DNA from 2 places in the Sorangium sp. So ce385 genome. Region 1 is predicted to be linked to the other one. Evidence: riboswitches for the same ligand, from Rfam matches in the RefSeq annotation. Region 1 holds a riboswitch; the other holds the start of a gene.
The links. A riboswitch is a leader RNA that binds a small molecule or an ion and turns the genes downstream of it on or off. The one in region 1 is predicted to bind cobalamin.
Positions count from the first base shown of each region.

Region 2: another riboswitch for cobalamin. It lies ahead of WME83_RS07140 (TonB-dependent receptor); the one in region 1 lies ahead of WME83_RS23330 (ribonucleoside-diphosphate reductase subunit alpha).

Region 1 is NZ_CP150337.1:6,390,304-6,394,868, reverse strand. Features, by position in the region: gene WME83_RS23330 (ribonucleoside-diphosphate reductase subunit alpha) at 1-1,937, opposite strand, end outside; cobalamin riboswitch at 2,195-2,402, opposite strand; gene WME83_RS23325 (cytochrome c-type biogenesis protein) at 2,488-3,099, opposite strand; gene WME83_RS23320 (NAD-dependent protein deacetylase) at 3,291-4,151, shown strand; gene WME83_RS23315 (2OG-Fe(II) oxygenase) at 4,228-4,565, opposite strand, start outside.
Region 2 is NZ_CP150337.1:1,939,994-1,944,558, forward strand. Features, by position in the region: gene typA (translational GTPase TypA) at 1-863, opposite strand, end outside; cobalamin riboswitch at 1,033-1,240, shown strand; gene WME83_RS07140 (TonB-dependent receptor) at 1,474-3,597, shown strand; partial or broken gene WME83_RS07145 (hypothetical protein) at 3,607-3,714, shown strand; gene WME83_RS07150 (IS4 family transposase) at 3,795-4,565, opposite strand, start outside.

The DNA of each region.
Region 1 (4,565 bases):
TAGCAGCCTGCGATCGAGGCGATCGTGGCGGTCGGCGCGATCGCGACGAGCAGCGAGTTCCGCAGCCCCTCGGCGCGGATGCGGGCGCGGAGCGCGTCCCAGCGCGCCGCGTCCTCCGGCACCACGCCCCACGCGTCGAGCTGGAGCTCCCCGCGCGCCGCGCGCGTCTCGTCGAACGCCGGGTGGCGCCCCTTCTCGGCGGCGAGGTCCGCCGACGTCGAGAGCGCGTGATAATACACCTCCTCGGAGATCCGCCTCGAGAGCTCCCGCGCGGCGCCGGCGTCGAAGGGCAAGCGCATCTGGAAGAACACGTCTTGCAAGCCCATGAGCCCGAGCCCCACGGGCCGCCAGCGGAGGTTCGAGCGCCGCGTGGAATCGATGGGATAGTGGTTGAGGTCGATGACGCGGTCGAGCTGTCGGACCGCCGTCCGCACCGTGCGGGCGAGCTTGTCGAAATCGAACGCGACGGCGCCGTCCCCGCGCGCGGCCGTGTGGCGCGCGAGGTTGATCGAGCCGAGATTGCAGACGGCCGTCTCCTCCTTCGAGGTCACCTCGACGATCTCGGTGCAGAGGTTCGAGAGGTGCACGATCCGGCCCGGCAGGGCCGTCTGGTTGCAGGCGCGGTTCGCCTTGTCCTTGAACGTCATCCAGCCGTTGCCCGTCTGCGCGAGCGTCCGCATCATCCGCGCGTAGAGCTCGCGCGCCTTCATCGTCTTCTTGGCGAGGCCCGCCCCCTCCGCCTCGGCATAACGGCGCTCGAACTCGTCGCCGTAGAGATCGGGCAGATCGCGCACGTCCTTGGGGTCGAACAGGCTCCATTCGCCGTCCGCCTCGACCCGCTTCATGAACAGGTCCGGGACCCAGCTCGCGAGGTTCAGGTTGTGTGTGCGCGCGGCCTCGTCTCCCGTGTTGTCGCGCAGCGCGAGGAACTCCTCGACGTCGGCGTGCCACGGCTCGAGGTAGACGCAGCAGGCTCCCTTGCGCTTGCCGCCCTGGTTCACGGCCGCGACCGACGCGTCGAGCGTCTTGAGCCACGGCACGATGCCGCTCGAGTGCCCATTGGTGCTCTCGATGAGCGAGCCGCGCGACCTCACGCGGTGGTACGCCAGCCCGATGCCGCCGGAGAACTTCGAGAGCAGCGCGACGTCGGTGTAGCGCTGGTAGATGGTCTCGAGGTGGTCCTCGGGCGAGTCGAGCAAAAAGCAGCTCGAGAGCTGCTCGTGGCTCGTCCCCGCGTTGAACAGCGTGGGGGAGCTCGGGAGGTAGTCGAGCGACGAGAAGAGCCGGTGAAGCTCGATGGCCTGCGCCGCCGTCTCGGACAGCGCGCACGCGATGCGCAGGAAGAACTGCTGCGGCGTCTCGATGACGACGCGCGCCTCGGGGTGCTTGAGGAGGTAGCGATCATAGAGGGTCCGCAGCCCGAAATATTCGAGCTCGTGATCGCGCCCCGGCTCGATCGCGTCGTTCAGCTTGCGGGCGTTCTGCGCCACGAACCCGTGGAGCCGCTCGTTGATGAGGCCGAGCCGCCGCCCGACGGCCACGGACTGCGAGAAGGCGTGGATCTCCTGGTTGCGGACCTCCTTGTCGATATAGGTGGCGAGCAGGCGCGCCGCGAGCTTCGCGTACTGGGGCTCCTCCGCGATGAGCGACGCCGCCGTCTGGATGGAGAGCTTGTCGAGCTCCCGCGTCGTGGCGCCGTCGTAGAGGCCGCTGATGGTCTTTGTCGCGACGCGGAGCGCGTCCACGTCGGGCAGCGCCGCGCAGCAGCGGCTCACGGCCCGGACGATCTTGTTGACGTCGACGGGCTCGCTCGACCCGTCGCGCTTCGTCACCCGCATCGTCGTGTGCGGGAGCGTCTCCTCCGCGCCTCCGCCCCTCGCGCTCCGCGCCCGCAACGGCGCCGCGCCGTCGCCCGTCGTCACCGTGTCGCTCAGCATGGCAATCCTCCTCGTCGAGCTTCGTTCGGAGCGGTCCCGGACCGCTCGCGTCGAGATCGCGAGAGCGAAGAAGCCAGCCGATGCGCACGGATGCGCCGGGCCCTCCTGGAGAGCCCTCGGACCGACCGCTCGCCCCCGCGGGCGAAAGGAAGACAACGCGGGAGGGGGTCGGAACCGAAACGAGCGCGAGAGTCGGCGCCAGCTCGGACCTCCCCGCCTCCCTCGAGGCTTCCAGGTCAAACCGGCGCGGGATGTCTCCCCGACGCAGGATGTTGGCAGGTCTTCGGGCTCGCGAGCGCTCCGGCTCTCGCCGGCTTCCTACGGTCCACCGCTTCCCAGCCAGGAGGCCAGTGCTCGTCGTGGAGATCGTTCTCGCTTACCGCTGCGGGGCAGCCCCGGATTCACACCGGGTTCCCTTTTGAGCCCCGGGCCGAAGCCAAGGGCACCAACACGTGGCACTACATATTGCGGTGCGATGCGCAGGTCAAGCGAGATATTGTGGTCGGGGCCGGGCGAGGCGAGCGACGACGGGCTCTCAGCGAAGGTGTGCTCACGCGTCGCGCGCCCGGAGCTCGTCGTCGAGGCGCTCGTCATATTCATCGCGATCGGCCGCCGCGACGGCGCCGCTCGGCGGGGCTGGCTGCGCGGCGCCGCGCCTCCACGAGCGCAGCAGGGCGAAGACCCCGAGAAACGTCACCGCGATGCCCAGCATCAATGCCAGCGCGACCTTGCCGAGGACGCCGGACGAAGGCGCCGCGCGGAGGCGGTCGCCATAACGCGCGACGAGGTCCTGCTCGATGGCGTCGGCGGCCTCGCCCCGGTGGAGACGCGCGCGGATCTCGCGACGAAGATCGCTCGCCACCGGGGATTCGTGCACATCGAGCGTCTGATTCCAGCAACAAGGCGCGAGCAGACGCGCCGCGAGCGCCTTTTCGCCGGGCGCGGGGGCCGCGTCGACGAGCTCGGTCGCGGCCTCGCCGGGCGTCGCCGGCTCGGCCCTGCCGCTGAGCGCGACGCCCGCGATGACGGCGGCCAGCGCCGCCGCGCGGCGCCAGCGCGAGCTCCGCAGGAGCCGGAGACGCGATGTCGAGCTCGCCTCGCGTGCCCCGCGCGCCGAACGGGCCGGCTCATTCGCCGATTTGCAGTGCGCTCGATCGATCATGGCAAGACAGGCTAGCGCCGCTGGCCGCCAGGGCTCTGCGACACGATGTCGCGCGCGTCGCGGCGCATCCCGGGCAGGCGCGGTGTGCGGCCCGAGGAGCGGGTTCGGAGAGGCGCAGTCGCCTGTGCTGCGCGTCACGCCGGCGCGGGCGGCTGGCGGCGCCTCCGGCGGCGGGTCACAAACGGGGGCCCATGCCGCTCAGCCATGCGCTCCTCGCGGATCCGGTCGACGACCTCATCGCGCTCCTGCGCGGCAAGCGCTTCGTGGCGCTGACCGGGGCGGGGTGCAGCACCGAGTCCGGCATCCCGGACTACCGCGGCCCCGAGACGCGGCGCCGGGCGCGCAACCCGATCCAGGGGCGGGAGTTCTCGCGCTCGGCCGAGATCCGGCAGCGGTACTGGGCGCGCGCCGTGATCGGGTGGGAGCGGTTCTCGCGGGCCGAGCCCAACCCGGCGCACCGCGCCCTCGCGCGGCTCGAGCAGGATGGGCTGCTCGAGGGCCTCATCACGCAGAACGTCGACGGCCTCCACCAGGCCGCCGGCAGCCGCCGCGTCATCGAGCTGCACGGGACGCTCGCCGAGGTCGCGTGCCTCGAGTGCGGCGCGATGGAGCCGCGCGCCGCCCTCCAGGAGCGGCTCCTCGCGCGGAACCCCGGCTGGCTGCGGCTCGCGGCCGACGTCGCCCCCGACGGCGACGCCGACCTGCCCGCCGAGCACGTGGCCGGCTTCCAGACGCCCCCCTGCCTGCGCTGCGACGGGCCGCTCAAGCCGCGCGTCGTCTTCTTCGGCGAGAACGTGGCGCGGCCGGTCGTCGACGCGGCGTTCGCGCTCGTCGACGCGGCGGAGGCGCTCCTCGTGGTGGGCTCCTCGCTGGCGGTCTTCTCGGGGTACCGCTTCGTGCTGCGCGCCGCGCAGCGGGGCATCCCGGTCGCGATGGTCAACCTCGGGTCCGCGCGCGGCGAGGAGCTCGGCGCGCTGAAGGTCGAGGGCCGGGCGGGCGAGGTGCTGCCGCGCCTCGCCGAGGCGCTGGCCGGCGCGCCGCGGCCGGGGTGAGGGCGCGGCGCAGGGCCGGGGCGCGCCGCGGCCGGGGTGAGGGCGCGGCGCGGGGCCGGGCGCGCCGCGCCGGACGTCAGCCGCGCCGGTACATCACGTCGGTGCGGAGCACGTACTTGCGCCCCCGCGTCACGGCGGCGCCCCGGTGGAGCCACCGGTGCTCGAACACGAGCGCCATCCCGCGCTGCGGGACGATGCTCTGGCCGCCCCAGAAGTCGGTCGTGCCGCCCTCGAAGTCGTCGTTCAGGTAGACCATCGCGGTGAACAGGCTCCGCTCGATCTCCGACCGCGGGAACGACCCGTCACCGTGCCAGTTGAAGTACTCGCCCTCGGCGTACCGGTAGTAGCGGAAGCGCTCGTTCAGCCCGACCGCGCGGAGGGCGCCCCAGGTCGGCGGGGTCCACGGCGCGAGCC
Region 2 (4,565 bases), 4.5 Mb from region 1:
TCGCCCGCGGCGGCGCTCTCGACCGGGACCCGCTTCAGCCCCTCGTAGGCGTAGAGCATCTTCACGTAGCCGCGCGACTGGCCGCCCTCGCCGAGGAGCGCGACGTCGGCGCCGGACCGGGCGGTGCCCCGGACCACGCGGCCGACCGCGAGCCGGCCCACGTAGTCGTCGTGGGTCGTGTTGCAGACGATGACCTGGAGCGGCCCGTCGGGGTCGCCGGAGGGGCCGGGCACGCGCTCGAGGATGGTCTCGAAGAGCGGCTCCAGGTCCTTGGCCTCGTGCTCGAGCTCGCGCTTCGCCTGGCCGAACTTCGCGATCGCGTAGAGCGTCGAGAAGTCCATCTGCGCGTCGCTCGCCTCGAGGTCGCAGAAGAGGTCGAACACCTCGGAGAGCACCTCGTGGGCGCGCGCGTCGCTCCGGTCGATCTTGTTGATGACCACGATGACCGGGAAGCCGCGCTGGAGGCACTTCGAGAGCACGAACCGCGTCTGCGGCAGCGGGCCCTCGGCGGCGTCGACGAGGAGCAGCGCCCCGTCGGCCATCATCAGGGTGCGCTCGACCTCGCCGCCGAAGTCGGAGTGGCCGGGCGTGTCGACGATGTTGATCTTGACCCCGCGGTACCGGATGCTCGTGTTCTTCGCGAGGATGGTGATGCCGCGCTCCCGCTCGAGGTCGTTCGAGTCCATGACGCGCTCGGCCACGACCTCGTTCTCTCGGAAGGCGCCCGACTGGCGGAGCATGTGATCGACGAGGGTCGTCTTCCCGTGGTCGACGTGGGCGACGATGGCGATGTTGCGGAGGTCGTTACGCGGCATATACGGCGGCGGCCGTGTAGCACGCGACCCACGGAGGAGCGAGCCCATCCTCGCCAGAGCCCGAACGTTCGGCCCGCGCGGACGTCGCTCGGCGAGCGCTCGGGTTCACGTGGCGCCGCGCGGGCAGGAGCCCGCGCGATGCGGGCGCGTGGCGACGGACGCGGCGCGGAGCGGGCGAGGTGAGCGGGAGCGATTGACAGCCGGAGGCGCATCCTCGTAGGGTGCGCGCCGCGCTGGTGCCTGGGCGCTCGCTCAGGCTGAATAGGGAACCCGGTGAAATTCCGGGGCTGCCCCGCAGCGGTAAGCGAGAACGACCTCCACGACACGCACTGGCCCGATGAGGGCTGGGAAGCGGTGGACAGTAGGAAGCCGGCCCAGCCGGAGCGCTCGCGAGCCCGAAGACCTGCCCGCGCCCGGCGACGGGGACACATCCGACGCCGGTTCGACCTGGGAGCCTCGAGGGAGGCGGTGAGGTCCGAGCCGGTGCAGCCCTGCGCACGTCCCGGATCCCGAGCCGCCCCCGCGTTGCCTTTCGGTCGCCCGCGGGGGCGAGAGGTCGGTCCAGGGCATCGCGCCGTGGGCGTCCTTTTTCCTCCTCGCGGAGCTCGATGCGAGCGGCCCGGCGCCGCTCCGCGCGATGGCGCGAAGGAGGACATGAATGCTGCGCGAGAACGTCACGAAGGGCCACGGACACCGCCATCGACTCCCTCGGATCGCCGCGCTGGCGATCGTGCTGTCCGCCGCGCGGCCAGCGCGGGCCCAGGGAGAGCCCATCGAGGTCACGGTGCACGCGGAGAAGCCGGGCAGCGAGGCGGCCTCGCGCGTCTCGGTCGGGCACCGCGAGCTCGAGCTCAGGCCGAGGCTCCGGCCGGGCGACCTCCTCGAGTCGGTCCCCGGGCTCTTCGCCGTGCAGCACGCCGGCGGCGGCAAGGCGAACCAGTACTTCCTGCGGGGCTTCGACGCCGACCACGGGACGGACGTCGCGTTCTTCGTCGACGGGGTGCCCGTCAACCTGGTCAGCCACGGCCACGGGCACGGCTTCACCGACCTCTATTTCATGATCCCGGAGCTCGTGATCGGGCTCGACGGTTACAAGGGGCCCTACTACGCGAGCATCGGCGATTTCGGCACGGCCGGCGCCGTCAACCTCCGCTTCGCCGAGAAGCTCGACGAGAGCTCCGCGCAGCTCGGCGTGGGGCAGTACGGCATCCTGCGCGGCCTCGTGATCGCCTCGCCGGAGCTCGGCGACGACTGGCGCGCGGTGGCCGCGGCGGAGGTCTACCGGAACGACGGGCCGTTCCAGAGCCCGGAGCGGCTCGAGCGCTTCAACGTGTTCCTGAGGGCGACGCGCGACCTCGGCAGCACCGGCAAGGTCCAGGCGACGTGGATGTCCTACGGCTCGACCTGGTACGGCTCCGGCCAGATCCCGGCGCGCGCCGTGTGCGGCGAGGGGGAGCAGGGCGGCCTGAACCCGCCGCCCTCCGCCTTCGGGCAGCCGTGCGTCGATCATTTCGGCGCGGTCGATCCGACCGAGGGCGGCTCGACCGCGCGGCACATGGCGTCGGTCTCCGCGTCGACCGCGTGGCGGGACGCCGACCTGAGCGCGATGGCGTACCTCCTGCGCTATCGCTTCACGCTGTACTCGAACTTCACGTTCTTCGCCGAGGATCCGGTCCACGGCGATCAGATCGAGCAGAACGACGACCGCACCGTGCTGGGCGCCGACTTCCGGCTCCGCAAGCAGATCGAGCACCGCGGGGCGAGGTTCACGACGTCGCTCGGCGCGCAGATCCGCGCGGACGCGATCGACAAGTCGCTCCACCACGACGAGGCGCGCGAGCGGCTCGAGGAGCGGGATCGGACCCACGTCGACGAGGGCCAGATCGGCGTGTACGTCGAGCAGGACGCCCGGCTCCGGCGCTGGCTCCGCCTCGTGCTCGGCGTGCGCGGGCAATGGATCGACGTCAACGTGGACGACCTGCGCGAGGACCTCGAGGGGACGGGGAGCAGATCGAGCGGCGCGCGGGGGCAGATGCAGCTGCTGCCGAAGCTCACGGCGGTCGTCTCGCCGGTGGGGGGGCTCGATCTCTTCGCCCACTACGGGCGCGGCTTCCACTCGAACGATGCCCGGGGCGCGGTGCTGGGCCAGGGGGCGGCGACGCTGATCACCCCGGCGAAGGGCTACGAGGTCGGCGCGAGGGTCGCGCCCGTGCGCGGGCTCTCGCTGAGCGCGGCCGGGTTCCTCCTCGACCTCGACTCCGAGCTGGTCTGGAGCGGCGACGCCGGCGAGACCGAGGCGTCGGGGGAGACGCGGCGCTACGGGATCGAGATCGGCGCGCGCTACCGGCTCGGGAGCTGGCTCTTCGCCGACGTGGACGCGACGTTCACCCGCGCGCGCTTCCGCGCGAACGCCGGCAACGGGAGCGCGGTCGCCCTCGCGCCGACGCGGACGCTGACCGCGGGCATCGGGGTGCGCAGGGCGTTCGGCGCGCTCACGCCGTTCGCGGCGCTCCGGGTGAAGGCGATCGGCGCGCGGCCCGCGACCGAGGACGAGGCGCTCACCGCCGAGGGGTTCACGGTGGTCGACGCGAACGCGGGGCTCCGGTGGAGGAACGTCGAGGCGGCCGTGGACATCCAGAACCTCTTCGACGCGACGTGGCGCGAGGTGCAGTTCGCGAGCGACTCGCGGCTGCCGTACGAGCCGGCCGCGGTCACGGGGATCCACTACTCGCCGGGGTGGCCGTTCACGGCGATCGGGCGGGCGACGCTGTACTGGGAGTAGCCAGCGGCGCCCTCCGCCGTCGTTCGTCGCCCAGCGTCTTCGTCTTTCGTCTTTCGTCTCCCGTCTTCCGTCTTCCGTCTTCCGTCTCCCGTCTCCCGTCTCCGGTCTCCGGTCTTCGTGCGCGTGCGCGTGCGCGTGCGCGTACTCGTTCCATTCGAACCATAGCGAGCACGCGCACGCGCACGCCTGAGGATTGATCACATCTTCCCCATAGTTTGGCGGGAAATCTCGGCCGCGGCATTCCAGCCGGCTTCCAACGTCAACAAGGTTTGCATGCCTCGCGCAAGCGTCTGCCATCCGGGCGCACCGTTCTGCTTGAGGTGACCTCCAAGGCCAGCGACGGCATAGAGCGCGTCGCGCACGGTGGCGCCTTCGGTGGGCATCTTCTTGGGCTGAAACTGCCGTAGCAGCGCCGTTTGCGCTGGGTTGAGCACCTCGTCGGCCGGAGCGTTGGGTCGGAGCCGCGACAGCGCGCGCAGCTGCAACATCTGCCAGGCGATCGGGACGAAGAGGGCCAGCGCGTTCGTCAGACTCTCAAAGCTCTCGAGCTGGCGCGTTTCGAAGGAGCAGCCGGTCTTCAGGGCCTTGAAAAACTCCTCGATGAGCCATCGGGCGCGGTAGTGGTCGACCACCGCTGCGATCTGCTCCTTGGTCTGGATCGGCTCGTTGGTGGCCAGCACCCAAGCTACCGGCTCCTGTCCGGCAGGCGCATCGAGCTCCCGCACGACCACGAGGTTTACCCCGAGCTCGTGGGGCATCTGCTCGGACAGGTACGGCGGGCGCCGCAGCGCCAAGCGCGTGGCGCTGATGCCCAACGTCGCCGGCCGAGCGTGGCGGTCGGGATGCGCGCGCCCCTGCCGTGGCGCAGAGCTGGCGCGGCGTTTGGAGAGCGCGACCTCGCGCTCCAGCTTGATGGGCAGCTCGCCCAGCGCCTCGCTCAGTGGCATCAGGCCGATGTCCTCGAGCGG